2 regions of the Thiobacter subterraneus genome follow, and region 2 is predicted to be linked to the other one. Evidence: predicted binding sites of a transcription regulator. Region 2 holds the regulator's gene; the other holds the start of a gene.
What was found. Region 2 encodes sigma-54, which starts transcription at its own class of promoters, with help from an activator protein. Its sites were predicted from a motif close to TGGCANGNAANCTGCTTT; they were not measured.
Positions count from the first base shown of each region.

Region 1: a site for sigma-54 is predicted at 10,728-10,745, ahead of ACZ42P_RS08380 (TorF family putative porin). Genes of this name have one in related genera too.

Region 1 covers NZ_AP042402.1:1,671,888-1,687,034, reverse strand. The annotation lists gene metH (methionine synthase) at 1-671, opposite strand, end outside; gene ACZ42P_RS08440 (rhodanese-like domain-containing protein) at 766-1,152, shown strand; gene ACZ42P_RS08435 (pyridoxamine 5'-phosphate oxidase family protein) at 1,152-1,601, shown strand; gene ACZ42P_RS08430 (dienelactone hydrolase family protein) at 1,678-2,595, shown strand; gene ACZ42P_RS08425 (amidohydrolase family protein) at 2,604-3,641, shown strand; gene ACZ42P_RS08420 (VIT1/CCC1 transporter family protein) at 3,638-4,687, opposite strand; gene ACZ42P_RS08415 (GGDEF domain-containing protein) at 4,758-5,768, shown strand; gene ACZ42P_RS08410 (ATP-binding protein) at 5,765-6,802, shown strand; gene ACZ42P_RS08405 (STAS domain-containing protein) at 6,836-7,702, shown strand; gene ACZ42P_RS08400 (hypothetical protein) at 7,699-8,037, shown strand; gene ACZ42P_RS08395 (glutathione peroxidase) at 8,180-8,746, shown strand; gene ACZ42P_RS08390 (YifB family Mg chelatase-like AAA ATPase) at 8,764-10,260, opposite strand; gene ACZ42P_RS08385 (accessory factor UbiK family protein) at 10,270-10,551, opposite strand; gene ACZ42P_RS08380 (TorF family putative porin) at 10,791-11,606, shown strand; gene glnK (P-II family nitrogen regulator) at 11,621-11,959, shown strand; gene ACZ42P_RS08370 (ammonium transporter) at 11,971-13,353, shown strand; gene ACZ42P_RS08365 (ketopantoate reductase family protein) at 13,419-14,189, opposite strand; gene gshA (glutamate--cysteine ligase) at 14,262-15,147, shown strand, end outside.
Region 2 covers NZ_AP042402.1:1,525,231-1,540,377, forward strand. The annotation lists gene kdsC (3-deoxy-manno-octulosonate-8-phosphatase KdsC) at 1-551, shown strand, start outside; gene lptC (LPS export ABC transporter periplasmic protein LptC) at 548-1,123, shown strand; gene lptA (lipopolysaccharide transport periplasmic protein LptA) at 1,104-1,712, shown strand; gene lptB (LPS export ABC transporter ATP-binding protein) at 1,735-2,457, shown strand; gene ACZ42P_RS07660 (RNA polymerase factor sigma-54) at 2,619-4,058, shown strand; gene hpf (ribosome hibernation-promoting factor, HPF/YfiA family) at 4,073-4,393, shown strand; gene ACZ42P_RS07670 (PTS sugar transporter subunit IIA) at 4,415-4,876, shown strand; gene hprK (HPr(Ser) kinase/phosphatase) at 4,863-5,819, shown strand; gene rapZ (RNase adapter RapZ) at 5,819-6,655, shown strand; gene ACZ42P_RS07685 (NusG domain II-containing protein) at 6,655-7,029, shown strand; gene ACZ42P_RS07690 (Gx transporter family protein) at 7,035-7,559, shown strand; gene ACZ42P_RS07695 (surface-adhesin E family protein) at 7,556-8,023, shown strand; gene ACZ42P_RS07700 (flavin prenyltransferase UbiX) at 8,020-8,628, shown strand; gene ACZ42P_RS07705 (LON peptidase substrate-binding domain-containing protein) at 8,630-9,274, shown strand; gene ACZ42P_RS07710 (NUDIX domain-containing protein) at 9,389-9,898, opposite strand; gene ubiA (4-hydroxybenzoate octaprenyltransferase) at 9,900-10,724, opposite strand; gene ACZ42P_RS07720 (putative bifunctional diguanylate cyclase/phosphodiesterase) at 10,829-13,492, opposite strand; partial or broken gene trmB (tRNA (guanosine(46)-N7)-methyltransferase TrmB) at 13,606-14,277, shown strand; tRNA gene ACZ42P_RS07730 (tRNA-Phe) at 14,402-14,477, shown strand; gene ACZ42P_RS07735 (LysR family transcriptional regulator) at 14,749-15,147, opposite strand, start outside.

The sequences.
Region 1 (15,147 bases), 150 kb from region 2:
AGGGTGCGTCCGGATTCGTCGGTGATGGTGCCGGAAATCATGATGGGCAGCCGGCGTCCGATGCGGTCGAAATATGCCTGCACCGCGAACACCGCCGCCTTGGCGTTGAGGGTGTCGAAAATGGTCTCGATCAGGATCAGGTCCACGCCGCCCTGGACCAGCCCGTCCACGGCCTCGCCATAGGCCGCCACCAGCTCGTCGAAGGTGACGTTGCGCAGGCCCGGATCGTTCACGTCGGGAGAAATGGTCGCGGTGCGGTTGGTGGGGCCCAGCACGCCGGCGACGAAACGGGGTTTGGCCGGATCCTTCGCCTCGTACTCGTCGGCCACCGCGCGCGCCAGGCGTGCCGCCGCCAGATTGATCTCGTGCACCAGCGATTCCATGCCGTAGTCGGCCATGGCGATGCGGGTGGCGTTGAAGGTGTTGGTCTCGATGATGTCCGCCCCCGCCTCCAGGTAGGCGGCGTGGATGCCCCGGATCACCTCGGGTTGGGTGAGCACCAGCAGATCGTTGTTGCCCTTGAGATCCTGGGGCCAGTCGGCAAAGCGGCTGCCCCGGTAGTCGGCCTCCGTGAGCCTGAAGGTCTGGATCATGGTGCCCATGGCACCATCCAGGACCAGGATGCGCTGGGCGAGAAGCTCCGGCAGGCGGGCGATGCGGTCGACGGACATAAAAAACGCTTGAAAAAAAAGCGTGTTATGGTAACACACCGGCCTTGCCGGCGGCGGTTTGGCCGGCTGGCCCGCCGCTGCCTATACTGGGTCCATGAAGCACCTGAAACCCCGGGAAGCCTACGAGTTCCTGCGCACCCATCCGGAGGCGGTGTTCATCGACGTGCGCAGCGAGTGGGAATACCTGTTCGTGGGGCACCCCAAGGGCGCGCTGCTCATCCCCTGGGTGGACGGGCCCAACTGGGAGCGCAACCCCGAGTTCGTCGCCCACGTCAAGCGGGCCACCTCGGTGGACCGGCCGGTGGTGCTCATCTGCCGCAGCGGCAACCGCTCCCGCGATGCGGGCAAGGCCCTGGAGGAAGCCGGGTTCACCAAGGTGTACAACGTGGAACACGGGTTCGAGGGCGACCTCAACGAGGAGCACCAGCGGGGCAGGCTCAACGGCTGGCGCTTCGAAGGCCTGCCCTGGGAGCAATGTTGATGGAGCCGCGCCAGCAGAAGTTCATCCTCGATGTGCTGCGCCGCCACCGCTACATGGCCCTGGCGACCATCCGGCCCGACGGTTTTCCCCAGGTCACCACTGTCGGCTACGCCAACGACGGCTTCGATCTCTACTTCTCCTGCGACCGTACCAGCCAGAAGGTGAAAAACATCCGCCGCTGCGACAAGGTCGCCGCCGCCATCAACCGGGAATACCGGGACTGGCGCAGGATCCGCGGCCTGAACCTGGGCGGCCATGCGCGCATCCTGCGGGGCGGCGAGCGGGAAGCCGCCTGGCACATCCTGGCCGCCAAGTTTCCGGACATGGGGGAGTTCCCGGCTTCGGACCCGGCCATCGCCTTCGTGCGGGTGCGGCCGACCGTGATCTCGCTGCTCGACTATTCGCAGGGCTTCGGTCACACTGAGCTGGTCAAACTGGGGCCCAGCTAGCCTCTTGCCGCCGCGGGCGGTGCGGGTACCGTAATGCCAACAACAATCGCGGTTGGCTCACAGGAGGGACACTGCCATGACAAGCGGCAAACCATTTCGCGCATTCCTTCTTGCCGTGTTTCTCGGGCTCGGTGCCCACGGGGCCGGTGCAGTCGACCCCTCCCCGTCGGCGCAGCGGGCCTTTGAACCGATCGACTTCGACAGTCTCGAAACCACTGGCGTGTTCTCCCCCAAGCCAGTGAAGATCAAAGGCTATCTGTTGAAGGCCTCCGGCGAGGGCAAAGCTCCCGGAGCCGTTCTCGCGCCCGCCTGTCAGGGCCTGCTGACGCCGGACGGCAGCCAGATCAATCCCAACTATCGAAAAATGGCCCACCACCTGAACGCGATGGGCATCACGGTGCTGCTGATCGATGGTTTCAACCCGCGCGGGTTCAAGGAAATCTGCAGTCAGTCCGGCAAGACCCGATCCATCGATAACGTGACCCGTTTGAAGGACGCATTCGGCGGCCTCGCCTACCTCCGCAGTCGCAGCGACGTGCTGGCCGACCGGATTTTCCTAGTGAGCTGGGGCGCAACGGGCAGCCTGCAGGCCATGAACCAGGCTTCGCCCTACCGCAAACTGGCAGGCACGGGCTTTGCCGGCGCCGTGATGTTCTACCCCGAGTGCGACAAGATGGACAACCGTTTCGCGCCCTATGCGCCGATCCAGGTATTCGTCGGCGAAAAGGACGAATGGAATCCGGCTTCCGCCTGCCTGCAGCTGGCCAAACGCCAGGAAGCCGGCAGCGCTTCCTTCGACATCAAGGTCTATCCCGACACCTACCACGCCTTCGACAAGCCGATGCCGCCGCGCCTCTATACGGGGAACCCAGGCCTGGGACCGGTCATGGTTGGCAGCAACCCGGCAGCGACGGCGGATGCCCTGAAGACCACCACGGCGTTTCTCGCGCGTGTGCTGGAAGCGTCTGGTCGCGGCCAGGCCGACGCGCAGTGACGTGTGAAATGGGCAAGGCGCTGGCGCTGACACGGACGGTGGCCGCGTCCCTGCTCTGGGGCAGCGTGTTCGCGGCACATGCGGAAGCGCCGCAGTACATCGACACCCAGGCGCAGTTCGACCCGGTGCACCGCAACTATGCCGGCACCCTGGAAACGATGCTGCACGAGATGGACCGGGTGGGCATCCGCCGCATGTTCATCGTCCCGCCGCCCATGCCCCACGGCGCGGCCCTGGCCTACGACGCGGAGGAGATTGCCCGCGCGATCAAGGACCACCCCACCCGCTTCAGCTTCCTCGCCGGCGGCGGCTCACTCAACGGCATGATCCAGAAATACGCCCCAGGCGAGGTCACCGACGAGGTGAAGACCGTCTTCCGCCGGCGCTGCGACGAGATCCTCGCGCTCGGCGCCCTCGGCTTCGGCGAAGTCACCGCGGAACATCTGGCGGTCGCAGTCGGCATGGGCGACATCCATGCAAGCGAATCCGCGCCGCCGGACCACCCGCTGCTCCTGCTGCTGGCGGACATCGCGGCGGAGAAGGACGTGCCGATCGATTTCCACTTCGACGTGATTCCGGCGGACATGCCCACGCCGCCCATGCTGCGGCGCAACAACCCGCCAGAGCTGAAAGAAAATCTGCAGGCCTTCGAGCGCCTGCTCGCCCACAACCGCAAGGCGCGCTTCAACTGGGCCCATGCCGGGCGCGACCCGCTGGGCCAGCGCACGCCGCTGCTCATGCGCCAGCTGCTGGAGCGCCACCCCAATCTCTATTCGGCGCTGCTGGTCGCCCAGCGCGGCCCGCGCCCGACGATTCCGCTGGACGAGGGTGGCCAACTGAAACCCCAGTGGCTCAAGCTGATCCAGGACTTTCCCGACCGCTTCACCATTCACAGCGACATGTTCTACACGCCCCGCTGGCCGCCGGAGCGGGGGCCGAAGGACTCGCACGAACTGGCGAGACAGCTGCTGGAGCAGCTGCCCCCCGATCTGGCAGCCAAGGTAGCCTACGGGAACGCCGTCCGCATCTATAAGCTTAAGGACTAGCCGAGCGTGACCCCTAGCGCTTTTCCGATGATGTAAGTACCCGCTCCGGCGGCACCGCCGATGGCCAGCATGCGCAGTCCCCCCAACCAGGCGTTGCGGCCCGTGAACAGGGAGAGGGTCGCGCCCACCCCGAACAGGGCGAGGGCGGTGAGAGCCACTGCCACCGGCAGGGCGCGCGCGGCGTCGAACAGCACGAAGGGCAGCAGGGGCAGGGCCGCCCCGGCAGAGAAGGAAAGAAAGGAAAACACCGCCGCGGCGAGGGGCGAACCCAGGTCGTCCGGGTCCAGGCCCAGCTCTTCCCGCGCCAGGGTGTCCAGGGCCCGGTCCGGATCGGCGATCAGCTTGTCGGCCAGGGCCTTCGCCTCGTCCTTGGCCATGCCCTTGTGTTCGAAGATGAGGGCCAGCTCCGCAGCTTCCTCTTGCGGATACTGTTCCAGCTCGGCGCGTTCCAGGCCGATCTGGTACTCGTACATCTCCCGCTGTGAGCGAACGCTCACATACTCGCCCGCGGCCATGGAAAAGGCGCCGGCCAGCAGGCCGGCGATGCCCGAGAGGACGATCATGCCGGCCTCCCCCGGGCTGTGGGAGACCGCCCCGGCCACCCCCAGGATCAGACTGGCATTGGATACCAGCCCGTCGTTGACGCCGAACACGGCCGCGCGCAGGTTGTTGCCGGCCCCCATGCCCTGGTGCCGCCGCCCCACCTGGGAGACATCGGTGGGCATGGCGTGGCCCACCGGCGCCTTGGTGTAGAGGGACATGCCGCGCACCTTCATGGCGGCGAGCACCGCGCGCAGGTAACGCGGGCCCAGCTTCTTCACCAGCCAGGCCACCAGCCGGGTGCGCAGGTCCGGCACGTAGCGCGCAGGCGGCGTGTGCCCGGATTTGCGCATCTCCCGCGCCCACAGCTCGGCCTGTTCGTCCGCCGCGCGGGCGAGCTCCAGGAACAAAATCTGGCGGGGCGTGCCGGACTCGGCATCGGACACCACCCGGTAGAGATAGGCGGAGCGCTTTTCTTCCCGCCAGCTTTCGAGTTCGTGTTCCATCGCGCCCCCTCTCCCTCCGGATTTCCGACAAGCGCCTCAAGATTTCCTCACGCGGCCCGATAACGTTGGCGTGCAAACCCCTGTCGTGCAAGGAATGGCCACCGAGCTGTTGCGGCAGAACCTGGCCATCGAGCCGGATCTGCAGAATTTTATCGGCTTCGTGCTGAGCGCGGTTTCCCGCCTCGGCGGCAATGCCTTTGCCGCCACGCCTGCGAGCATCGCGCTGGCCGAGCGGCTGCGCGCGGCGGGGGCGGGCACGGGCTATCCCCTCCCCGCCAGTCTGCGCCTGGACCAGGGCGAGCTCAAGGTGACCTGGAACGGCGCCGAGTCCCTGACCATCGCGCGCCTCAGTCAGGCGCCCAGCCCGGCGCTCATCTCGGAACTGCGCCAGTATTTCCAGCGTTCCACCGAGATCGAGGATCCCGCCCTCCTTTTGCGGCGCAATGCCGAGATGGCGCGCTTCCTGGAGGAATCCCGGGCGCGGGCGGAGCGGGAGCTCGCGCGCATGCAGGCGGCGCTGGAAAAACGCCAGGCGGAACTCGCGGATTCGCTGCGCCAGGCGGAGACCGATCCCCTCACCGGCCTCTACAACCGCCGCGCCTACGATGCGCGCATCGCCCAGGCCTTCATGCAAGCTGCCTCCAGTGGCCAGGCGATCACCCTGGTGCTGTGTGACCTGGACCACTTCAAGCAGATCAACGACGAACACGGCCACCAGTATGGCGACGCCTATCTGTGCAAGATGGCCCAGGCCATGCTGTCGGTGATTCGCAGTGACACCGACGCCGCCTTCCGCTTCGGCGGCGACGAGTTCGCCCTGCTCTACCGCTGCGGCAAGGCCATTGCCCTGCGTCGGGCCCACACCCTGCTCAGGGCCATGGACGGGCGCATCAGCGTGGGGCTGGCCGCCATTTCGGCGGACGAACCCTGCGCCGGTTCCCTCACGGATTTCATCGCCCGGGCCGACCGGGCGCTCTACGAGGCCAAGAACCGCGGGCGGGGCCGCATCGTCGCCGACACCTGTCTGCCGGACGGGCGCATCACCTTCAGCGAGTACACCCTCGAGGAGGCGGTCCCGTGACGGCACCGGCCCTGCTCGATTCCGGCGCCTGCCGGCTGCTCTTTTCCGACGCCATCGCCAGCGAGAGCGCCGGCATTCTGCTGCGCTCGCGCCTGCAGTCGGTGGCGCGCCGGCTGGGGTTTGCCGAGGCGCGCCGGGAGAACATGGTGCTGGTGGCGTCCGAGATGGTGACCAACCTGATCAAGCACGCCCACGGGCGCGGGGTGCTGCAGATCTGGCAGCAGCCGGGCAACGCGCTGGATCTGGTCTCCTTCGATTACGGTCCCGGCGTGGAGAATCCCGCCCTCGCCCAGCGGGACGGCTTCTCCACGGCCGGCACCCTGGGCAAGGGACTTGGCAGCATGCAGCGCCTGTCGGACCGCTTCGGCCTGTTTTCCCAGCGCCCCGCCGGCGGGGCGGAGCGCTGGCATGGCACCGCGGTGTGGTGCCGTTTCGAGCCCGAGCCCCGGCCGCCGGGCCGCTGCGAGGTGGGGCTGTTCGTGCGTTCCCTGGCGGACGACCGCCACAACGGTGACCACATCTATCTGCACGACGACGGCGAGCGCCTGCGCCTTTTGCATCTGGACGGGCTGGGGCATGGGGCGGAGGCGGCGCATGCCACGGCCCACCTGGCGCGCCACGTGGAAGAGGCGGACAGCCTCACCGGCCTCATGGAGCGGGTGGACCGCCAGCTGCGTGCCACCAGCCGTGGCGCGGTGGCCATCGCCTGGGAGCTCGTGCCGCGCAGGCGCCGGCTTACCCTGCTGGGGGTGGGTGACATGGCCGCCCACGTCTGCCGCGAGGGCGAGGTGCAGCACTATGCCTTCGCGCCGGGCGTGCTGGGACGGGAACACAAGACACCCCGGCCAATGGACCTCGCGCTGGAGGCCGGGGCGGTGCTGGTCTCCACCAGCGACGGCATCCGGCGCGGCTGGGACGAGAAAACCTTCCCTGGCCTGTGCCGCCAGCATCCCCAGCTGGTGGCCTACGTGCTGGGCAATTCCATGGCACGGCTCACCGACGACCAGTCGGTGTGCGTGCTGCGACTCAACTAGACGGACGCACCCGCATTCCATAGGAGACGGCAAATGGCCAAGAACCCGACCCAAGCCAAGCTCACCCTGATCGAGCAGCTCAAGCTGCAGGTGGGCCACATATCCAACCGCATCGAGGAACAGGGCAAGGCCGTATTCGGCGAGGCCAACGTCCTGTCCACCGACGAGATCACGGATCTCAGCGTGCAGTTTCTGGAACTGATGGTCACGCTGCTGGACACGGAGGATCCGCTGGATTCCCACCAGCCGGCGTTCCGGGCGCTCAAGACCTTCTTCGGCAACATCTCCCAGCAGATCGTGGCGCGGGGCGGACGCATGGAAGACTTCGTGCGCTACATGCAGTTCCTGCAGCGCTGCTTCATCGAATCCCTGGGCCGGGACGAGCAGGTGGCGCCGGAGGACATGCGCGCCATCCTGCTTCTGCTCTCCAGCGTGTTCAACGAACTGCTGCTGGCCGTGTTCCAGACCTATCTGGAAGAGAAGGAACGCACCATCGAGGCCCAGCAGCGGGAGCTGCGCGAGACTTCCACGCCCATCACGGAAATCTGGGATGGCGTGCTGACGCTGCCCATCATCGGCACCCTGGACTCCTCGCGCACCCTGCTCATCATGGAAGCACTCCTGAACCGCATCGCCCAGGAACGCGCAAGCGCGGTGGTGATGGACGTCACCGGCGTGCATACGGTGGACTCCCAGGTCTCCCACCACATGATCCAAATGGTGCGGGCCATCCAGCTCATGGGGGCCACTGCCATCCTCACCGGTATCCGCCCGGAGATCGCGCGCGCCATGACCAGCCTCAACATCGACCTGGGCAATGTCACCACCCGCGCCACCCTGTCCGACGGGTTGAAGGAAGCCTTCCGCCTGCTGGGCGTGCATGTGAGCCGCGCGGCATGAACGTGGGTGGCATCCATCTCACGCGCGTGGGCGGCGGCGCCATGCTGGCCGAACCCAGTCGCGCCCTGGATCTCTCGGACACCGGCCCGGTGCTGGAACGCCTCCTCGCCGAGCTGCAGGCCCACAAGGCCGAGCGCCTCTACTACGACCTGGCGGACGTGCCCGTGATCGACCGGCTGCACCACGCCTGGCTGGAGAGCCTGGCACGCGCCTGTCGCGCCATCAACGTGCGCATGATTTGCATCCACATGCAGCCCACCGCCGCCTTTGGCCTCGCCACCTTCCTCGAGGCCAAGCCCAGCTACGACACGGCCCTGGACATGGAAGCGCGCTGAAGCCGGTCGCCCCAGGGGGATGTGCTTTCTGGTGCACGGGGCGCAGGACGGGAAGCTTTGGCCCGGGAGCAGACGTGGTCAGGGGGTGGGGAGACCCCACCTGCGCACCGAGCGGGCGGTGTCCTGCCCGAGGGATCAAACCATGTTTCAATGGCTGTTGCGAACCATCCTGCTGGGAGCCGTCATGATCTGGCCATTTGGCTCGCACGCCGCCGACGGGTTGGGCGGCAGTGCCTACGACTACAGCTTCACCACCCTGATTGGCAACAGGCCCCTGCCCCTGGCGCAGTACCGGGGCAAGGTGCTGCTGGTGGTGAACACCGCCTCCGAGTGCGGCTTCACCCCGCAATACCGGGGGCTGGAAGCCCTCTACGAGAAATACCGCGCGCGCGGCCTGGTGGTGATCGGGGTGCCCAGCAACGACTTCGGGGGCCAGGAACCCGGCAGCAGCGAGACGATCGCCAACTTCTGCCAGGTGAACTACGGCGTGAGCTTCCCCATGGCGGCGAAGGTGCACGTCAGGGGCGAGCAGGCCCATCCCTTCTACCGTTGGGCGCGGGAACGCTTTGGGCTGGCCGGTGCGCCCAAGTGGAACTTCCACAAGTATCTGGTGGGGCCCGACGGCCGCCTGGTGGACTATTTCCATTCCACCACCGAGCCGGAGTCACCGCGCCTCATCAGGGCCATCGAGGCGCTCCTGCCGGGCTGATCCGGCGGAAGCCTCCCTCAGCCATCCATGCCACGCCGGTACTGGATGGCCTCGGCGATGTGGGGACCTTGCACCGTCGTGCTGCCTTCCAGGTCGGCGATGGTGCGGGCGAGGGCCAGGATGCGGTGATAGGCCCGGGCGGAGAGGGCGAGCCTGGCGATGGCCTGCCGCAAGAGGCCCTCGCCTGCGGCATCCGGCCGGCAGTGGGTGTCGATTTCGGCAGGGGTGAGCTCCCCATTGGGTTTGCCCTGGCGGGCCACCATAAGCTTCCGTGCCGCTTCCACCCGCGCGCGCATGGTCGCTGACGGTTCGCCCGTGGGCGCAGCGGTCAGGTCGGCCTCCGGCAGGGCCGGCACCTCGATCTTGATGTCGATGCGGTCCAGCAGCGGCCCCGAGAGTCTGGCGCGGTAGCGTGCCACCTGGTCCGGCGTGCAGCGGCAGCGGCCCGAGGGGTGGCCCAGATAGCCGCAGGGGCAGGGATTCATCGCCGCCACGAGCTGGAAGCGCGCGGGAAACTCGGCCTGACGGGCCGCGCGCGAGATGTGGATGCGGCCGGATTCCAGCGGCTCGCGCAAGACCTCCAGCACGCGCCGGTCGAACTCCGGCAATTCGTCCAGGAACAGCACGCCGTGGTGGGCCAGGGAAATTTCCCCGGGACGGGGCTGGCTGCCTCCCCCCACCAGCGCCACCGCCGAGGCCGTGTGATGGGGCGAGCGGAACGGCCGTACCCGCCAGTTTTCCAGGCGGAATCCGCCGCTGCCGAGGGACTGGATGGCGGCGGATTCCAGCGCCTCCTCCTCGCTCATGGGCGGCAGGATGCCGGGCAGACGCGCCGCCAGCATGGACTTGCCGGTGCCCGGCGGACCACTCATCAGCACGCTGTGGGCGCCAGCCGCCGCCACTTCCAGCGCGCGCTTGGCGTGGGCCTGTCCCTTTACCTCGGCGAAATCCGGATAGGCGGGGACGGCCCGCGCCGGCTCACCCCGGTAGGGTGACAGCCGCTCGCCGCCGGCGAAGTGGTTGCAGACCTCCAGCAGGCTGCGGGCGGGATAGATTTGCGCGGTGCCGGCCAGCGCCGCTTCGGCGGCATTCTCCGCCGGCAGAACGAAGGCCCGTCCGCTTCGCCCCGCGCGCCAGGTCATGGCCAGCGCGCCGCGCACCGGGCGCAGGGCCCCGGTGAGGGCGAGCTCACCGGCGAACTCGAAACGCGGGAGTTCCTCTGCGGGAATCTGGCCGGAAGCGGCGAGGATCGCCAGGGCAATGGGCAGATCGAAGGCGCCGCCTTCCTTGGGCAGGTCGGCAGGCGCCAGATTCACCGTGATGCGCCGGGCGGGAAAGTCGAACCGCGCGGTCTGGATGGCCGCGCGGACCCGGTCGCGCGCTTCCTTCACCTCCGCTTCCGGCAGGCCGACGATGGTGAAGGCGGGCAGTCCATTGGCCAGATGCGCCTCCACTGTCACCAGCGGCGCCTCCACCCCGGAGAGCGCGCGGCTGAAGAGCACGGCCAGGCTCATGGAGGAGGGTCAGGCCTCGGGTGCGCGCGTCCCGTTCCCGGCCGCCTTGGCCGGGGTGGCAGCCGCGGCTTCCAGGGCCGCCACCTTCTTCTCCAGGGCGTCCAGCTTCTCCCGCGTGCGGACCAGCAGCGCCTGCTGCACGTCGAATTCCTCCCGCGTCACCAGATCGAGACGGGCAAAGAAACTCGTGAGCACGGCCCGCAGGTTTTTTTCCACATCCGCAGCCGGGGACTGGGAGAAGACTTCCCGAATCCGGCCCGACAGCTCGTCGAGGAACTTGGCGCTCAACATGATCACCTCCGAAAACGGCGAGTGTAGCAGAGGCGCCATGCCGCGCGCATGCCGGCCGCCGGGCTGCGCCGTCCTGGTGCATGGACGGTGAACGGTGCACCAGCTTGGTGAGGGTGGGGCCGGGGCGTCCCCGGATCAAATTTTTAGGGCCTTGATTGTCCGACGTTTTCGCGGTCTGGCACGGTGTGTGCTGAAGCAGGGACGCGGCTTTTCGCATTCACCCGACAAGGAGCCTGATCATGAACCCATCTCTGTTGCGGTTCGCCCCGCTTGCCGGACTGCTTGCCGCCCTGCCCCCCGCGGGTATGGCGCAGGAAAGTGCCTCAAGCCTCAGCGGCAACCTCACTCTCACCAGCGACTACGTCTTCCGCGGCGTATCCCAGACCCAGGGCAGGCCGGCCATCCAGGGCGGCATCGATTATGCCCACCCGAGCGGTTTCTACCTGGGCACCTGGGCTTCCAACGTGTCGTGGGTCTCGGTGCGCGCCTTCAAGGACAGCACCGGCACCGTGACGACAGGCGACCCCTTCAAGGAAAACAACAGCATGGAATGGGACTTCTACGGGGGCTACAAGGGCACCGTGGGGGATTTCGGCTATGACCTGGGCGTGATCACCTATTACTACCCCGGCGACAAGACCACCGCCAAATCGCCGGACACCACGGAAGTCTATGTCGGCGGCAGCTGGAAGTTCCTGAGCGTCAAATACAGCCATGTGGTTTCCGAGAACTTCATCGGCTGGTACGACGCCACCAACAACCGCAACACCCGGGGCAGCCACTACCTGGAACTCAACGCCAGCTACGACCTGGGCAACGGCTGGGGCGTCCTGGGCCACGTGGGGCACCAGACGGTCAAGAACCTCGGCGATGCCAGCTACACGGACTGGAAGCTGGGCGTGAGCAAGGATGTGGGCTTCGGCGTAATCACCCTGGCCTACACCGACACCAACGCCAAGGACTGGGTCTATGACTGGTCCACCTCGGCCAGCGGTAACGACTTCAAGAAAGTGGCGAATGGCCGTGCCTTCGTCTCTTTCACGAAATCCTTCTGAAGGAGAACCCAGCCATGAAATTCGTGACGGCCATCATCAAGCCGTTCAAGCTCGACGAGGTGCGTGAGGCCCTGTCCGCCATCGGCGTGCAGGGGGTCACCGTCACCGAGGTCAAGGGCTTCGGCCGGCAGAAGGGACACACGGAGCTCTACCGCGGCGCCGAATACGTGGTGGACTTCCTGCCCAAGGTGAAGATCGAGGTCGCCATCCGCGCCGACATGCTCGATGCGGTGCTGGAGGCGATCCAGAAGGCCGCCCAGACGGGCAAGATCGGCGACGGCAAGATCTTCGTGTTCGATCTGGAACAGGCCATTCGCATCCGCACCGGTGAAACCGGGCCGGACGCATTGTGAGGGAGGACACCATGAAAAGATTCATCACGCTCTTCGCCCTCCTGGCCGGCGTGGTCCTGGCCATGCCGGGGCTTGCCGGGGACGCGCCGGCCCCTGCCCCTGCGGCCGAGGCGCCGGCCGCTGCGCCGGTGCCCGCCGCGGAAACGCCGGCTGCCGCACCCGCGGCCGAAGCCGTCGCACCGGCTCCGGTCGCGAAGAAGCTCGACACTGGCAACACGGCGTGGATGCTCATCTCCACCGCCCTGGTGCTGTTCATGACCATCCCCGGTCTGGCGCTGTTCTACGGCGGCATGGTGCGCAAAAAGAACGTGCTGGCCACGATGATGCAGAGCTTCGCCATCACGGCGCTGATCAGCATCATCTGGATGGTTGCCGGCTACAGCGTCGCCTTCCAGGAAGGCAACCCCTTCGTCGGCGGTTTCGGCCGCCTGTTCCTGAACGGCATGGGGCTCGATGCCCTGTCCGGGGCGGACGGCGCCAACATCCCCGAGTCGGTGTTCATGACCTTCCAGATGACCTTTGCCATCATCACGCCGGCACTCATCGCGGGTGCCTTTGCCGAGCGCATGAAGTTTTCCGCCATGCTCTGGTTCACGGGCCTGTGGTCGCTGCTGGTCTATGCACCCGTCGCCCACTGGGTGTGGGGGCCGGGCGGCTGGCTGGGTGGCCTGGGGGTATTGGACTATGCCGGCGGCACCGTGGTGCACATCAATGCCGGCGTGGCGGGCCTGGTGGCCGCCCTGATGCTGGGCAAGCGCATCGGCTATGGCAGGGAGGCCATGCCACCCCACAATCTGACCCTTACCATCACCGGCGCGGCCATGCTGTGGGTGGGCTGGTTCGGCTTCAACGCCGGCTCGGCGGTGGCGGCGGATGCGCGCGCCGGCATGGCCATGGCCGTGACCCAGATCGCGACGGCCGCGGCCGCCCTGGGCTGGATGTTCGCCGAGTGGGTCGCCAAGGGCAAACCCAGCGTGCTGGGGATTGCCTCGGGCGCGGTGGCGGGCCTGGTGGCCATCACGCCCGCTTCCGGTTTCGTGGCACCCATGGGGGCCCTGATCATCGGCATCGCGGCGGGGGTGGTGTGCTTCTGGAGCGCCACCAGTCTGAAGCGCATGCTGGGTTATGACGATTCCCTGGATGCTTTCGGCGTGCACGGCGTGGGCGGTATCCTCGGTGCCATCCTCACCGGCGTGTTTGCGGTGAAGGCAATCGGTGGTGTGGAGGGCAATGTGGTGACCCAGCTCATCGGGGTGGGCGTCACCGTGATCTACACCGCGGTCGTGAGCTGGGTGATCCTGAAGGTGATCGACCTGGCGATGGGCCTGCGCGTCGCGGAAGAAGAGGAACGCGAAGGACTGGACGTGGCCCTGCATGGGGAACGTGTGGAATAGGCTTTGCCTCTCCGAGGCCTGGGGCGCCCGCGGGCGCCTTTTTTATGGGGTGAGGCGCCGTCCGGTCAGGCGAACACGCCGGCGGCGATCTCGCGCAGTTTGGGCACGGCCAGCCCCGCGGCATCGGCGTGGGCAAGCAGGCGGCGGAGCCGGTCCGGCGCGCTGCGGCCGCGGCAGGCATGCTGGGGGTCCGCCTCGATGGCCTCCACCAGGCCCTGCATCAGGCGCGCCCGATCCAGGGGAGCGCCCATGAGGATTTGCTGCACCTCCAGCACCTCCTGCGCCACTTCCTCCGCGAGGGGCCGGTGCTGCGCCCACAGCTCACCCACGCTGCCTCCCGTGAGCAGCCCCGCGATGTTGGTGGTGAGGATGTAGAGATTCTTGCGCACGAGTTCGTAGTCCCGCTCCGCTTCGCCTGCCAGCACGCGTGCCGGCAGTCCGATGGCAGCGAGGGCACGCACCACGGCTTGCGCGGCGGGACCATGCACGGGGGTGGGCAGCAGCGGTTTGGCGTCGGTGCCCGCCTTCTTTTCGAACCAGACCGCCGCCACGGTGGGCCGGACGATGCCGTGGCTCTGCCAGTCGCGGGGCAGCAGTTCGTTCTGGATCAGCCCGACCCGTTCCCGCCACGGCCGGGGCAGGGCGGCAAGGACCGGGTGCAGGTCCGGTTCCGCCACGGCCACCAGCACCAGGGCCGGCTCGCCCATCCCGGCTGCCAAAGTGTCCATGTCGTCGCCACGGTTGACCGGAAAAACGGGATGACCGGCGCGCAGGAAGCCGCCGGCGAATACGCGGCCCAGCTGGCCCAGCCCGATGATGACGATGGGAGCGTGCATGGCGTGAGATCCCTTCAGAGCGAGCCCGCATTCTAGGCTAAAATCGCCGCGTCCCCCACTGCCCGGGTCATCATGGTTCCCCATCTCACCACCGCCCTGACCGGCCCGCTGCTCGCCCTGGAAAAACGCATCCTGGAGGCGATGCCGGAAATCGAGCACTGGTTCCGCCTCAAGTGGCAGGAGCACAGCGTGCCCTTCTATGCCTCGGTGGACCTGCGCAATGCGGGCTTCAAGGTGGCGCCCGTGGACACCAATCTGTTCCCGGGGGGGTTCAACAACCTGAACCGGGATTTCCTGCCCCTGTGCGTGCACGCCGCCATGTCGGCGGTGGAAAAAATCTGTCCCGATGCGCGCCGCTTTCTCATCATTCCCGAGAGCCACACGCGCAATCTCTACTACCTCGCCAACGTGGCGGCGCTGGCCTACATCCTGCGCCATGCCGGGCTCGAGGTGCGCATCGGCACCCTCATTCCGGACATCACCCGCCCCACGTCCATCGACCTGCCCACCGGCGAGTCACTGCTGCTGGAGCCCATGCACCGCGACGGCGGGCGTCTGGTCCTGGACGGCTTCGATCCCTGCGCCATTCTCCTCAACAACGACCTGTCGGGGGGCGTGCCGGACATCCTCGAGGGGATCAAACAACCCATCATTCCGCCGCTGCACGCGGGTTGGCACGTGCGCCGCAAGTCCGTGCACTTCGCCAACTATTCCCGGGTGGCGGCGGAGTTCGCCGGCCTGATCGGCATCGACCCCTGGCTGATCGATCCCTACTTCGAGACCTGCGGCAAAATCAACTTCCGCGAGCGGGAAGGGGAGGAGTGCCTCGCCGCCAAGGTGGAAACGCTGCTGGAGAAAATCCGCGCCCGCTACCGGGAGAACGGCATCGACCAAGAACCCTTCGTCATCATCAAGGCGGATGCCGGCACCTACGGCATGGGCATCATGACCGCCAAGC
Region 2 (15,147 bases):
GCCATCCGCCCGCCAACGTGCTTTCCCTGGACGACGTGAACCTGCGCGCCAAGCAGTTGCGCCTGGTCATCTTCGACGTGGACGGGGTTCTCACCGACGGCTCCCTGTATCTCACGGACGACGGTCAGGAGATCAAGGCCTTCTTCTCCCTGGACGGTCACGGCATGAAGATGCTCAAGCGTTCCGGGGTGGAGCTCGCCATCATCACTGCGCGCAATTCCCAGCTCATGGTGCACCGGGCACGCAATCTGGGCATCACCCATCTCTACCAGGGCGCGGAGGACAAGCTGGAAGCCTACCAGCACCTGCTCGGCGAACTGGACATCGCGCCCGAGCACATCGCCTACATGGGCGATGACGTGGTGGATCTGCCGGTGATGCGCCGCTGCGGCCTGGCCATCACGGTGCCCGGCGCCCCGGACATCGTCAAGCAATACGCCCACTACATCACCACTCTGCCCGGTGGCCGCGGCGCGGCGCGCGAAGTGTGCGAACTCATCATGCGCGCCCAGGGCACCTGGGAGGCGCAGCTCGCCCCCTACCTCAAATGAACCGCGATCTCGCCGCTTGGGCAGCCCTGGGCCTGTTGGGGCTGTTCGCGGCCCTCACCTACTGGCTGGCGCAGGTGGTGGAGCCGCCACCGCCCAAGCGCGATGGCAGCACCCGGCATGATCCGGATTTCATCGTGGAGAACTTCAGCGCGGTACGGCTGGGCGAGGACGGCAAGCCGCGCTTCACCCTGGCCGCGGTGAAGATGACCCATTATCCGGATACCGAGACCAGCGAGCTGGAACGGCCCCATTTCACGCGGTTCAGCCCCACCGCCCCGCCGCTGCATGCCCTCGCGCAAAGGGGGACGGTCAGCCGCGACGGCGAGGAGGTCCACCTGCGCGATCACGTGCGCATCATCCGTGAAGCCCAGGGCGACCGCAGCGAGCTCACCCTCACCACGTCCTACCTGCACATCCAGCCGGAAAAGGAGCTGGCCGTGACGGACCAGCCGGTGACCATCACCGATGCGCATACCCAGATCACCGGCGTTGGCTTAAAATTGAACGCCAAGACCCGCCATTTCCAAATCCTCTCCCGCGTGAAAGTCCACTATGCGAAACCCCGCCGCTGAGGCCAGGCCCGCCTCGGCCCGCCTCGCCATCCTTGCGCTGGTCGTCTGCCTGGGCCTCGCGCCGGGCGCCCGTGGCGAGAAAGCGGACCGGGACAAGCCCATCAACCTGGAGGCGGACACCATGGAAGTGGACGATGCCGCCAAGGTGGCCACCTACACCGGCAATGTGCGCCTGTCCCAGGGCACGCTGCTCATCCTGGCCGACAAGCTGATAGTGCGGCAGGACGCCCAGGGCTTCACCAGCGCCACCGCCCTGGGCAATCCCGCAAGCTTCCGGCAGAAGCGGGATGGCGTGGACGAATACATCGAAGGCTGGGCCCAGCGCATCGAATACGACGGCCGACGGGACCGCGTGGAGCTGTTCACCAACGCGCGCGTCAAGCGCGGCCAGGACGAGGTGCGCGGCAGCTACATCTCCTATGACGCCCGAACCGAGTTTTACCAGGTGAAGGGCGGGCCGGAGGCGGTGAGCGAGACCAATCCCAAGGGCCGGGTGCGCGCCGTGATCCAGCCCAAATCCCGCACCCCCACACCGCCGCCGGCGGACGGGCTCGAGCTGCGTCCGGCGGACACGCCGCGCCAGCCCTAGGCCTGCACGCGGCCGGCCCGCCATGAGCACGCTGGAAGTCGTTGGCCTGCGCAAGCGCTACAAGGCGCGCACGGTGGTGAAGGATGTCTCCCTCACCGTGCACAGCGGCGACGTGGTGGGGCTTTTGGGGCCCAATGGCGCCGGCAAGACCACCAGCTTTTACATGATGGTGGGGCTCACCCCCCTGGATGAAGGCAGGATCCTGCTCGACGGCCAGGACCTGAGCCGTCTGCCCATCCACCGGCGCGCCCTCCTGGGGCTGTCCTATCTGCCCCAGGAGGCCTCCGTCTTCCGCAGGCTCACCGTGGAGGAAAATATCCGCGCCATCCTGGAGCTGCAGCCCCTCACACCCTCCGAAATCGACACCCAGCTCACCCTGCTGCTCACCGAGCTCAACATCGACCACCTGCGCCAAGCCCCCGCCGCCAGTCTGTCGGGGGGCGAACGGCGCCGGGTGGAAATCGGCCGGGCCCTGGCCACGCGCCCCCGCTTCATTCTGCTCGACGAGCCCTTCGCCGGGGTCGATCCCATCGCCGTGCTGGACATCCAGAAGATCATCCGCTTTTTGTCCCAGCGGGGCATCGGCGTGCTGATCACCGACCACAACGTCCGGGAAACCCTGGGTATCTGCGACCGGGCCTACATCATCAACGAGGGCTCGGTGCTCGCCAGCGGACAGCCGGATGAAATTGTTTATAATGAGGCGGTGCGACGGGTGTATCTCGGCGAGCACTTTCGCCTCTGAGCCCGAACCTCCCCTTTACCCGGAATGCATCGCTGCCGGTTCTGACGCAGCCGGCCTGAAGGAGCATTCGGGCTCGGGCCCCCGCAGGCGGCGCCCGCGCGGAGCAGTCCGGTCGGCGGCCAGCCGACTACGCATTCGGCACGGAGCCGGGCCAGTCCCCTATGAAACACAGTCTGCAGCTCAAGCTTTCCCAGCAGCTGACGCTCACGCCGCAACTGCAGCAGTCCATTCGTCTGCTGCAGCTCTCCACGCTGGAGCTCAATCAGGAACTGGAAGCCATCCTGCAGGAAAACCCCCTGCTGGAGCGCTACGACCTGGAAGGCGAGGAGGAAGGAGGCGCCCCGCTCCCCGAGGGCTTCGCGACCACGCTGCCCACGCCCGCCGCCGACGAGACCGCCGGCGAGACCGAGCGTGAGCCGGAAATCAGCGAGGCGCCGGAAAGCCTGTGGGACCAGGATATTCCCACCGGTCCCCGCGGCGAGGACGAGGAAGGCGATTTCCCCCAGTTGGCCGCCGGCGCGGAGACCCTGCGTGAACATCTGCTGTGGCAGCTCAACCTGCTCACCGTCTCGGAGCGGGACAGAAGCCTGATCGCCCTGCTCATCGACGCCCTGGACGAGGACGGCTATCTCAAGCAGCCCCTGAACGAGATCGCAGAGATGCTGCCGCCGGAGCTGGAGGTGGATCCGCTGGAGCTCACCGCCGCCCTCAAGCACCTGCAGAACATGGACCCGGTGGGGGTGGGCGCGCGCGATCTGTCGGAATGCCTGGCCCTGCAGCTGGAGAAGGGCGAGGCGCCGGAGCCGGCCCGAAGCCTTGCCCTCACCATCGTGCGGGAACACCTGGACCTGCTGGCGGCGCGCGATTTCAACAGGCTGAAGAAACTGCTGCAATGTTCGGATGAGGCGCTGCGCGAGGCGCACGAGCTGATCACTCACCTCAATCCGCGCCCGGGCGCGGCCTTCGGCCGCGACGAGACCCGCTACGTGGTGCATGACGTGGAGGTGCGCAAGATCAAGGGCCGCTGGGTGGTGCGTCTCAATCCGGAGGCGATGCCCAGACTGCGCATCAACCGGGTCTATGCCGACATCCTGCGCCGCAGCCGCAACGGGGCCAGCAAGGAACTCGCCGGCCAGCTGCAGGAAGCGCGCTGGCTGATCCGGAACGTGCAGCAGCGCTTCGACACCATCCTGCGCGTCTCCCAGGCCATCGTGGACCGCCAGCGCCATTTCCTGGAACACGGCGACGTGGCCATGCGGCCGCTGGTGCTGCGCGAGATCGCCGAGGCGGTGGGTTTGCACGAATCCACCGTGTCGCGCGTCACCACGCAGAAATACATGCTCACGCCGCGGGGCATCTTCGAGCTCAAGTATTTCTTCGGCAGCCACGTCGCCACCGAGTCGGGCGGCGCCTGTTCCGCCACCGCCATCCGCGCGCTGATCAGGCAGCTGGTGGCCGCGGAGGACCGCAGGCACCCCCTGTCCGATGCCCAGATCGCCGACATCCTGTCCAAGCAGGGCATCATCGTGGCGCGCCGGACCATTGCCAAGTATCGCGAATCGCTGCAGATTCCGCCGGTCAGTCTTCGCAAGTCCTTCTAACAGGAGCGCCCATCATGAATCTCACCGTCACCGGTCATCACGTGGATGTCACCCCCGCGATTCGCGACTACGTCAAAAGCAAGCTGGAACGCATCACGCGCCACTTCGACCACGTGATCGACGTGAACGTGATCCTGTCCGTGGAAAAGCTGGTCCAGAAGGCGGAAGCCACCATCCACGTGAGCGGCCGCGATCTCTTCGCCGAAAGCCAGGACGCGGACATGTATGCCGCCATCGACGCCCTCGCCGACAAGCTCGACCGCCAGGTGCTCAAGCACAAGGAGAAGAACGGCGGACACGGCCGCGAGGCGCTCAAGCGCCAGGCCGCGGAATAGCCTGTCCCGGCCACCCCGGCCATGAGCCTGCTGCCCGAACTGCTCGCCCCGGAACGCATCCTGCTGGACGTTCCCGCCGCGAGCAAGGAGGCCCTCTACGAGGAAGTGGGGCGGCGTCTTGCCGAGACCCTGCAGGTTCCCGCCAAAACCATCACCGCCAGCCTGCTCGCCCGGGAGAAGCTGGGTTCCACCGGTCTGGGGCAGGGCGTGGCCATCCCCCATGGCCGCATCAAGGGCCTGAAGCGGGCCGCCGGCTGCTTCGTGCGGCCGCGCGACCCCATCCCCTTCGGCGCCCCCGACGGGCTGCCCGTGAACCTGGTGTTCGTGCTCCTGGTGCCCGAGCAGGCCACCGAGCTGCACCTGCAAATCCTCTCGGAACTGGCGAGTCTGCTCGGGGACCCGGCTTTTCGCGACCGGCTCGCCCGGCTCACCGATCCCGTCGCCATCCATCACCTGTTCACCCACCCCCATGCCCCAGATTAGTGTCACACGGCTGTTCGAGGACATGCGCGCCAAGCTGCAGCTCGCCTGGGTGGCGGGCATGACCGGCGGCGACCGCGTGCTCACCAGCGAAACCGTTTCCAAGCCTTCGCTCGCCCTGATCGGCCATCTCAACTTCGTGCACCCCAACCGGGTGCAGGTGCTGGGTTGCGCGGAAATGGACTATCTCGCCCGGCTGGACGAGGCGGGCCTCAGGCAGGCCATCGACAACCTGTTTTCCACCGAACTCGCGGCGGTGATCGTGGCCAACGGCATCGCCGTGCCCCAGCCCCTGCTGGATGCCGCCAACCGCACGGAAACGCCGCTGTTCACCACCCCCCAGGAAAGCCCGCGCCTGATGCAGCTTTTGCAGCACTATCTGGCCAAGGTGCTGGCGGAGTTCGTCACGCTGCACGGCGTGTTCATGGAAGTGATGGGCATCGGCGTGCTCATCACGGGCGAATCGGCCATCGGCAAGAGCGAGCTGGCGCTGGAACTCATCAGCCGCGGCCATCGCCTGATCGCCGACGACGTGGTGGAGATCTACCAGACCTCGCCGGATACCCTGGAAGGCCGCTGTCCCTCGCTGCTGCAGGACTTCATCGAGGTGCGCGGACTGGGCATCCTCAACATCCGCGCCCTGTTCGGCGAAGTGGCGGTGAAACCGAAAAAGACGCTGCGTTTCATCGTCCACCTGGAACAGCCGCAGGACATCCACACCGCAGGCTATGACCGGCTGCAGATGCAGCAGGAAGTGCAGGAGATCCTGGGCGTGGCGATCCCCAAGGCGCGCCTGCCGGTGGCGGCCGGGCGCAACATCGCGGTGCTGGTGGAAGTGGCGGTGCGCAGCCACATCCTGCAGCTGCGCGGCATCGACAGCAGCCAGCAGTTCCTGGAACGCCACGACCGCTTCCTGCGCGCGGGAGACGATGAGGAGGAACGCTGATGCAGGTGATCCTGGTCAGCGGTCTGTCCGGCTCGGGCAAGAGCATCGTCCTCAACGTGCTGGAAGACGCCGGCTATTACTGCGTGGACAACCTGCCGGTGGAGTTTTTGCCGTCCCTCATCGAGCTGCTCAACGAGGAAGGCCGCAGCCAGGTGGCCATCAGCGTCGATGCCCGCACCGGCCACACGCTGTCCGAGCTGCCGCAGCAGGTGCGCACCCTGCGCCACCAGGGCATCGACGTGCGCGTGCTGTTCCTGGAGGCGAACACCGAAACCCTGGTCAAGCGCTACAGTGAGACCCGCCGCCGCCATCCCCTCTCGGACGGCAGGCGCACCCTGCCGGAATGCGTGGAAGCCGAGCGGGAGGCGCTGGCGGAAATCGGCGAGCTGGGCCATCACATCGACACCAGCGAACTTTCGCCCAACACCCTGCGCAACTGGGTGAAGGATTTCCTGGCGCTGGACCGCTCCCGCATCACCCTCCTGTTCGAATCCTTCGGCTTCAAGCACGGCCTGCCGCTGGATGCGGATTTCGTGTTCGACGTGCGCTGCGTGCCCAACCCCTACTACGATCCCCGCCTGCGCCCCCTGACGGGGCTGGATGCGCCCGTGATCGAATTCCTCGAGCAGCAGGAGGCCGCCATCGGCATGCTGGCCGACATCCGCTATTTCATCGAGAAATGGCTGCCGGCCTTCGTGCGCGACAACCGCGCCTATCTCACCGTGGCCATCGGCTGCACCGGCGGCCAGCATCGTTCCGTGTATTTCGCGGAACGGCTGGCGGAGCGCTTCCGCAATGACTACCAGGTGCTGGTGCGCCACCGGGGGCTGGCCTGATGAAGGTGCTGGCCCACCTGCGTCCGGGGGATGGGCTCACCCTGGCAGCGGGAATCCTGCTGGTGGCGGGGCTCGCCGCGACCGCCCTGCCTGGCGACGTGCCCCGGCGCGCCATCGTGCGTGCCGGCGGGCAGGTGGTGGCGGAAGTGGGGCTCGACACTCCGCGCCGGATCCTGGCCCGGGGTCCGCTGGGCGTGAGCGTGATCGAGATCGAGCCGGGACGCGCGCGCGTGGCGGCCGACCCGGGGCCGCGCCAATACTGCGTGAAGCAGGGTTGGCTGAGCCGCGCCGGCGATGCCGCCTTCTGCCTGCCCAACCAGGTGAGCGTGGAGCTCGCCGGTGCGACGCGGCGCTTCGATTCCCTCACCTATTAGCCGCCATGCGCCTCACCCTGCCCGTCACCGAGGAAGACCGGCGCATTGCCTGGCTGGCCGGACTGGCCCTGGGACTCACCCTGGCCGAGAACGCGGTTCCCTCGCCCCTGCCCGGGGTCAAGCCGGGCCTGGCCAACATCGTCACGCTGGTAGTGCTCGAGCGCTTCGGCTGGCGGGTGGCCGCCTGGGTGTCGCTGTTGCGGGTGGTGGCCGGCGGCATGCTGCTGGGCACCTTCCTCTCCCCCGGTTTCGTGCTGAGCCTGGCCGGTGCGCTGGCCGCGCTGGTGGCGCTCGCGGCCACACGGGGGCTGCCCACCGCCTGGTTCGGTCCCGTCACCCACAGCGTGGTGGCGGCGCTGGCCCACGTGGCCGCCCAGCTCGCGGTGGTGTATCTGTGGCTCATTCCCCATGCCGGGCTGTTGGCGCTGACACCCCTGTTCGCGGGCGCGGCGCTGGTGTTCGGCACGGTGAATGGTCTGGCCGCCGCCCACCTCCTGGAGCGCCTGCCTGGGCGGACCGCGCCGGCATGAGGTGGCTGGGGCTCCTTGCCGGCCTGGCGGCTGCGCTGCCCGCCTGGGCCGCCGACTGGGTGCGCCTCCCCATTCGCGGCGAGGACCAGTATTTCTACGACCGCAGCAAGCTGGTGATCCAGGGTGAGGAGATCACCTACTGGAAAAAGGTCGTGTTCCGTCAGCCGCCGCTCATCAAGGGCCAGCCCGCCGCGTGGGCCCTGATGCGCGAGCGCATCCACTGCGGTCAGCACACCCTGCGTCTGATCAGCTATCTCTACCACGCGGCCGACGGCACCGTGCTGGAATACGTGCCGGAAGCGGAGAAGGACGGCACGCCCATCATTCCGGATACCCTGGGCGATGCCTTCGAACACCATCTGTGTGCCCTGGTCGCACGCAGACGGGAACAGGAGGCCGCACGCAAACAGGACACCGCCCCCGGGCAGGAACAGGAGGCGCCGCTGCAGGAGCTCACGCCATGAAGACCATCACCCTCGCCCTCACCGGGGCTTCCGGCATGGCCTATGGCCTGCGCCTGCTGGAATGCCTGCTCGCCGCAGGCTGCCGCGTGCAGCTCCTTGCCTCCCAGGTGGCCCACGTCACCGCCAAACAGGAACTGGGTCTCGCCCTGCCGGCGCGGGCCCAGGACCTGGAACGCTTCCTGACGGAGCGTTTCGGCCCCCAGCCCGGGCAGCTCGCGGTATTCGGGCGGGAAGAGTGGTTTGCGCCGGTGGCCTCCGGCTCCAATCCGCCGGACGCCATGGTGGTCTGCCCCTGCACCATGGGCACGCTGGCGGCCATCGCCGCCGGCCTGTCCGACAATCTCATCGAGCGCGCCGCAGACGTGGTGATCAAGGAAGGACGCAGACTCGTGCTGGTGCCGCGGGAGACCCCCTTCTCCGCGCTGCATCTGGAAAACATGCTCAAGCTCGCCCGTCTCGGTGTCGTTATACTCCCTGCCAATCCCGGCTTTTATCACCATCCCCAAACCGTGCAGGATCTCGTGGATTTCGTCGTCGCGCGCGTGCTGGATCAGCTCGCGGTGCCGCACCAGCTCATGCCGCGCTGGGGCGAGCGCGAGACCTGACATGCTGCGCAGACTGCGCGACCGCATCGTGGACTATCTGCAGGAATCGGCCCAGGGCACCCCCTTCGAGCTGCCCCTGTTTCCCCTGCACACCGTGCTGTTTCCGGGGGGCCTTTTGCGGCTGCGGGTGTTCGAGCCACGCTACATGGACATGGCCAAGGCCTGCCTCCAGACCGACCGGCCCTTCGGTGTGTGTCTCATTCGCGAGGGCGCCGAAGTGGGTCAGCCGGCCACGCCCCATGCGGTGGGCACCACGGCGCGCATCACCGACTGGGACATGCAGGCGCTGGGCGTGCTCAACCTCACGGTGCTGGGGGGCCAGCGCTTCCAGGTGCTGGAAAGCCACGCCGAGGCCGACGGGCTGGTGGTGGCGCGGGCGCGGCTGCTGCCGGTGGAACCGCCCCTGGCGCTGCCGGCGGAACACGCGGCCTGTGCCGGGGTGCTGCGCGCCATCATTCAGCATGTGGGGGAGGAACGCTTCCAGCCACCCTTCGCCTACGAGGACGCAGTGTGGCTGGGTTATCGTCTGGCCGAGGTGCTGCCCCTCAAACTGAGCGCCAAACAGAACATGCTGGAAATGAACGACAGCCGCGTGCGGCTGGAAATCCTGCACCGCTTCCTGGGCCAGCAGGGACTGGCGAGCTGAAAGCCGGCCCACCGGAAAGCCGACCCGCAAAGGACACGCAGGCGGCCGCCTGGGTGCAGCGTTTTCTCCAGACCTGCCCGCCGGGGGGGGCAGGCGCTTGGCGTGTCGGCCCCGTCAGGCAATGGCCGCGCGGATGGCGCGGCGCAGGCTTTCCTCCAGCATGGGCACGGTGTCGTACTCGGCCAGCCGTTGGGGCTCGATCCACTCGAAATCCGTGTGCTCCCAGTCGATCTCGATACGCGGCCTGCCGGAAAGCCGGGCAAGGAGGGGATAGATGCACCAGGTCCGGGCGAGCATGGGGTCCGTGTATTCGTAGGGTTCGCCCAGGGCGAGACTCGCCACGCTCCCGGCCGGCAGCCCCAGCTCCGCCCTGAGTTCGGCGCGGGCAAGTTCCTCGAGGGGCAGGTCGCGGTCGATGCAGCCCGCCACCGCACCCCACTTGCCCGGATAGCTGCGCACCTTGCTGCTGCGCTTGAGGAGCAGGATTTTCCCGCCGGCTTCCACGAAGCACACCAGCACCGGCACCCGGCGCGCCGACGAATAATCCACCCGCCCGCCGGGCAGCCGCGGCAGCCCCTGGGCGAATTCCTCGAGAACCGCAGCGATGTCGGGTTTGCGCGGCATGTCAGCGCAGGAGGTAGTCCAGGGCGATGCCCGCGAACACTGACGCGCCCAGCCAGTTGTTGTGGAGAAAGGCGCGGAAACAGCCTTCGCGGGTGCGGTCGCGGATGAGGCGGTAGTGGTAGAGGGCGATGGCACCTGCGACCCCGAGTCCCGCGTAGTAGACCGGTCCCCTGTCCAGCAGGTGGCCGGCATAGGCGAGCAGGCCCAGCATGGTCGCGTAGCAGATCATCACGGCGGCGACGTCGAAACGTCCGAAGGTGATGGCCGAGGTCTTGATGCCCAGCTTGACATCGTCGTCCCGGTCCACCATGGCGTATTCCGTGTCGTAGGCGATGGACCAGAACACATTGGCCAAGAGCAGCAGCCAGGCGATGGGCGGCACGCTGGCGGTGTGGGCGGCAAAGGCCATGGGAATGCCGAAACCGAAGGCGATGCCCAGATAGGCCTGGGGCACGGCGAGGAAACGCTTGGTCCAGGGATAACTCGCCGCCAGCAGGACCGCGGGCACGGACAGGACCCAGGTGAGACGGTTGAGGGGGAGGATCAGCAGGAAAGCGGCCAGGGCCAGCCCGGCGGCCAGCCACAGGGCCTCCCGCGGGCTGACCCGTTGCGCCGCCAGGGGCCGGTCGCGGGTGCGCGCCACGTGGGGGTCGATGGCGCGGTCGGCGTAATCGTTGATGACGCAGCCCGCGGAACGCATGAGCACGGTGCCCAGCAGGAAGATCCCCAGCACCAGGGGGTCGGGCCGCCCGCCCGAGGAAAACCACAGGCCCCACAGCGTGGGCCAGAGCAGAAGCAGAATGCCAATGGGCTTGTCGAGCCGCATCAGCCGCTCGTACTGGGTGAGGCGCTCGGCCAGGGTGACGGTGTTCACGGGTTTTGGCTCGGGCTGGTCGAACCCGTTCTTATAAACCGGCCCTGCCCGCGGGGTCAACCGGCGCCGCAGGCTGCCTGCAGCCACTCCACCAGCTGCGCCCCCGGCAGGGGCCGGCTGAAGTAATAGCCCTGGTATTCGTCGCAGCCGCGTTGGCGCAGGAAGGTGAGCTGCTCCGACGTTTCCACCCCTTCCGCCACCACGCTGCAATCCAGGCTGTGGGCCATGGCGATGATGGCGGTCACGATGGCCGCATCCTCGGGATCGGTGGCGAGGTCACGCACGAAGCTGCGGTCGATCTTGATCTTGTGGATGGGGAAACGCTTGAGGTAACTCAGGCTGGAATAGCCGGTGCCGAAATCGTCCAGGGAAATCTGGATGCCCATATCGGACAGCACCGTGAGGACCCGGATCGCCTCCATGGGGTTGGCCATGAGCAGGCTTTCCGTGATTTCCAGTCCCAGGTGTTCCGGGGCCAGCTCGGCCTCGTCCAGGGCCCGGCGCACCACGGACACCAGATTGCGGTGGGCGAACTGGCGCGCCGAGAGGTTCACCACCACCCGCGACAGGGCGCACCCCCGGGCCTGCCAGCTCTTCAACTGGGCGCAGGCTTCCCGGAGCACCCATTCGCCGATGGGCACGATGAGTCCGGTCTCCTCCGCCACGGGAATGAAGCGGTCCGGCGCCACCGGCCCGCGCGCCGGCCGCCAGCGCAGCAGGGCCTCGACCCCGCGTGCCCGGTTGTCCCCGAGGGCGACGATGGGCTGGAATTCCAGGCTGAACTCCCGCCTGTCCAGGGCATGGCGCAGGCTGGTCTCGAGCTGCAGACGTTCCCGCGCGGCGCGGTTCATCTCGGGCGCGAAGAACTGGTAATTGCTGCGCCCGGTGCCCTTGGCGTAATACATGGCGGTGTCGGCATGGCGCAGCAGGGTGTCCACGTCCTGACCGTCCTCGGGATACACCGCCACGCCGATGCTCGCGCCCGTGTGCAGCTCCTGCCCGTCGATGTGGTAGGGCGCGGAGACCGCCGCGAGGATCTTGCTCGCCACCATGCCCACGTCCTCGAAGCGGGTCACCGCTGGCAGCACCACGATGAACTCGTCGCCGCCCTGGCGCGCCACCGTGTCCCCTTCGCGCAGGCAGCCGGCAATGCGGTTTGCCACGATCTTGAGGAGCCGGTCCCCCACCTGATGGCCGAGGGAATCGTTGATGGTCTTGAAATGGTCCAGGTCCATGAACAGCACGCCCACGTGGTCACCGGCGCGCGCGGCCCGCAGGATGGCCTGCTGCAGCCGGTCCTGCAGCAGGGTGCGGTTGGCCAGACCGGTGAGGGGGTCGTGGTGGGCCAGATGCAACATGCGCGCTTCCTGCGCCTTGCGCTCGGAAATGTCGCGCACCGCCGCGACGTACAGGGTCTGGCGCGGACAAGTCAGGCGGCTGACGCGAATCTCCAGGGGAAAGGGCGAGCCGTCCCGGCGCAGGCCCGTCATTTCGCGCCCGGTGCCGGTGAGCGTGGCATCGCCGCTTTCCACCAGACGCTCGAAACAGGCGCCATGCTCGCTGCACACATGGGGTATGAGCTGGTTCACGCTGCGGCCCAGGACCGCCTCCGGGGCATGGCCAAACATGCGCTGGGCCGCGAAGTTGTAGGTCTCCACCTCGCCCCGGCCATTCACCACCAGGATGCCCTGGTCCACGCTGTCAAGCACCGCCCGGCTGCGCGCCTCGCTCTCGGCGAGGGACGCCCCCATGGCCCGCGCGCGCCGTTCCGAAACCAGCACCTGACGCACCAGCGGCAGCACCTGCCAGCGCAACAGGAGCGCCCCCAATAGCACCAGGCCCAGCACCAGGGGCAGCCAGTACAGCAGGCGTCCGGGGGCGAACAGCTCCGCCGTGTCGGCCTTGAGCACCGCTCCCAGGCCCGTGGTGCCCACCGGGGCGAAGGCGGCCGCCACCTGCTGGCGACGGTAATCGCGCGCGAAGACGAAGCCCGCCTCCCCCGCCAGCGCGCGCGCCATGGGCAGCGGCTGGCCATCCGCATGAAGCGGCAGAGCCGGCAGCGGCCGCGGCATCAGCCGCAGGGGCAGGCAGTCCATGCGGTCCGGCCCTCTGGCCGCGCACAGGGCGAACTCGCCGGTCTGCCCGAGGCCCCGGTAGCCCGTGGTGAGCCCGGCCAGAACGGGCGCCGGGCGGCTCACGGTGAGCGTTCCCAGGATCGTGCCTGGGACCCGGGCGTCGGCGAGGTCCACCCGGCTGGTGAGCCTGGGGCCCTCCGCCCATTCGAGCCAGGTGGGCAGCGTCCCGCGCACGGGCAGGGTCACGGGCGAGTCTGCGGCGGGGAGGCCGAACCGGGCCAGGGACCGGCCCGCGGGGTCAGTGAAATGGAGGCCGTAGGCTTCGCCGCCGCGTACCGCCGCCAGCGCGCGGCGCAGGGCGCCCAGAGCCTCCCCATTGTCAGGGGCGCGCAAAAGGCGGGCCAGGGCACGCCTGACCGCCGGGTCCTGGGCCAGGTCCGCGACCACCCCCTCGTGGTCGCGCACCTCCCGCTCCACCAGCGCCACGTGACTGGCCAGGGTGAGCTGCAGCGTGCGTGCCACCCAGGCTTCCGTCTGGCTGCGGGTGAGCCACCAGCTGGCCACGCCCGTGAGGGCCGCCAGCAGCGCGAGCACTAGGGCTGCGCTGAGGGTGATGCGTCGTTCCTGGGCGGAGTGGAAGAACATCGTGCCGCGGCTAACAAGGCTGAGCGGTCTATAGCGGCAGACGCGGCCATTTCTTGAGCCCTGGCTGCAGTAAAATGCGCGGTTTTTGGTGCCCACCCGTGTCCGACCGCCCTCACCGCCCCATCCGCAGTTTCGTGCTGCGCGCCGGCCGCGTCTCGCGCGCCCAGCGCCGCGCCCTGGACACCCTGCTGCCGGTCTATGGCCTGCCCTACCGGCCCGAGCCCCTGGACCTGGATGCCGTCTTCGGACGCACGGCCCCGCGCATTTTGGAAATCGGCTTCGGCATGGGCGAGACCACCGCCGCCATTGCCGCTGCCCATCCGGAACAGGATTTCCTGGGCGTGGAAGTGCACCCGCCGGGCATTGGCAGCCTGCTCAGGCAGATCCACGAGAAAGGGCTTGGCAACCTGCGCATCATCCCCCACGACGCGGTGGAGGTGCTGGCCCACATGATCCCGCCGGAAAGCCTCGATGGCGTGCACATCTTCTTCCCCGATCCCTGGCCCAAGAAGCGCCACCACAAGCGGCGCCTGATCCAGCCCCCCTTCGTGGCCCTGGTGACCGACCGTCTCAAGCCGGGCGGCTACCTGCACGTGGCCACCGACTGGCAACCCTACGCGGAACAGATCCTCGCCGTGCTCTCGGCCGAGCCGCGCCTGGAAAACACCGCCGACGGCTTCGCCCCCCGCCCCCCCTGGCGCCCCGTCACCAAGTTCGAGAGCCGTGGCCTCAGGCTGGGACACGGCGTGTGGGACATCCTGTTCCGCAAACGCACCGCGCCTTGACGGAAACGGCGCTTTTCGGGTCTAATGTCGGGCTTTCCACCCGCCGCGATGCTGCGCGCCGGCCTCAACAGGCTTCACACGGTGCCGGCAGGCGACGCGGCCAGCGTCTCGATAGCGGTTTTCCGGCCAAGTAGCTCAGTTGGTAGAGCAGAGGACTGAAAATCCTTGTGTCGGTGGTTCGATTCCGCCCTTGGCCACCACCATTCCACGCCCAGCCGTTCTCGGCTGGGCGTTTTCGTTTCTGCGTTCCGCGACACCACGCGGGGCTGCGGGCCGTTCTGCGTGTGCCGCCGGTCGCCAACATCAGCGCCAGAACGCGCCCGGTTCGACTCTCTTTTGCTCTCTCTTCTCTCAAAACCCGCGCCAACTTCTTCGTCGGAGCACACGCAGACGGCCTTGCGCGTCAACGACTTGCACGTGCGTCGCCGCGATCGGTTGTCCATCGTGCTTGGAGGGGCAGCTCACAGAACATCAGGTTGGCGTGGAGTCGGTGTGCATCCGCTCTACTGCCAAGTCGATGAATGCCCTGGTCTTGGGTGTCAGGTATCTCGCACTCGCAAATACGGCGTGTACGGGAACGGTCGGCAGTGACCAGTCCGTCAGCACGCCGCGCAACTGCCCCGCCCGAACCGCAGCGTCGGCGACGATGACGGGCAGTTGCGCGATGCCTAGACCCGCCACCGCCGCATCGCGCACCGCGAACACGTTGTTGGCCTTGAGTCGAGGCTGAACCGTCACGCGTTCGACCTGTTGGTCACGCGAGAGGGTCCAGGTGGCCTGATGGCTGCCGCCCGAGAACGCCAGCGCCTCATGACCGGCAAGATCCTCTGGCTGAGCTGGGGCCGCGCGCCGGGCCAGGTAGCCCGGTGA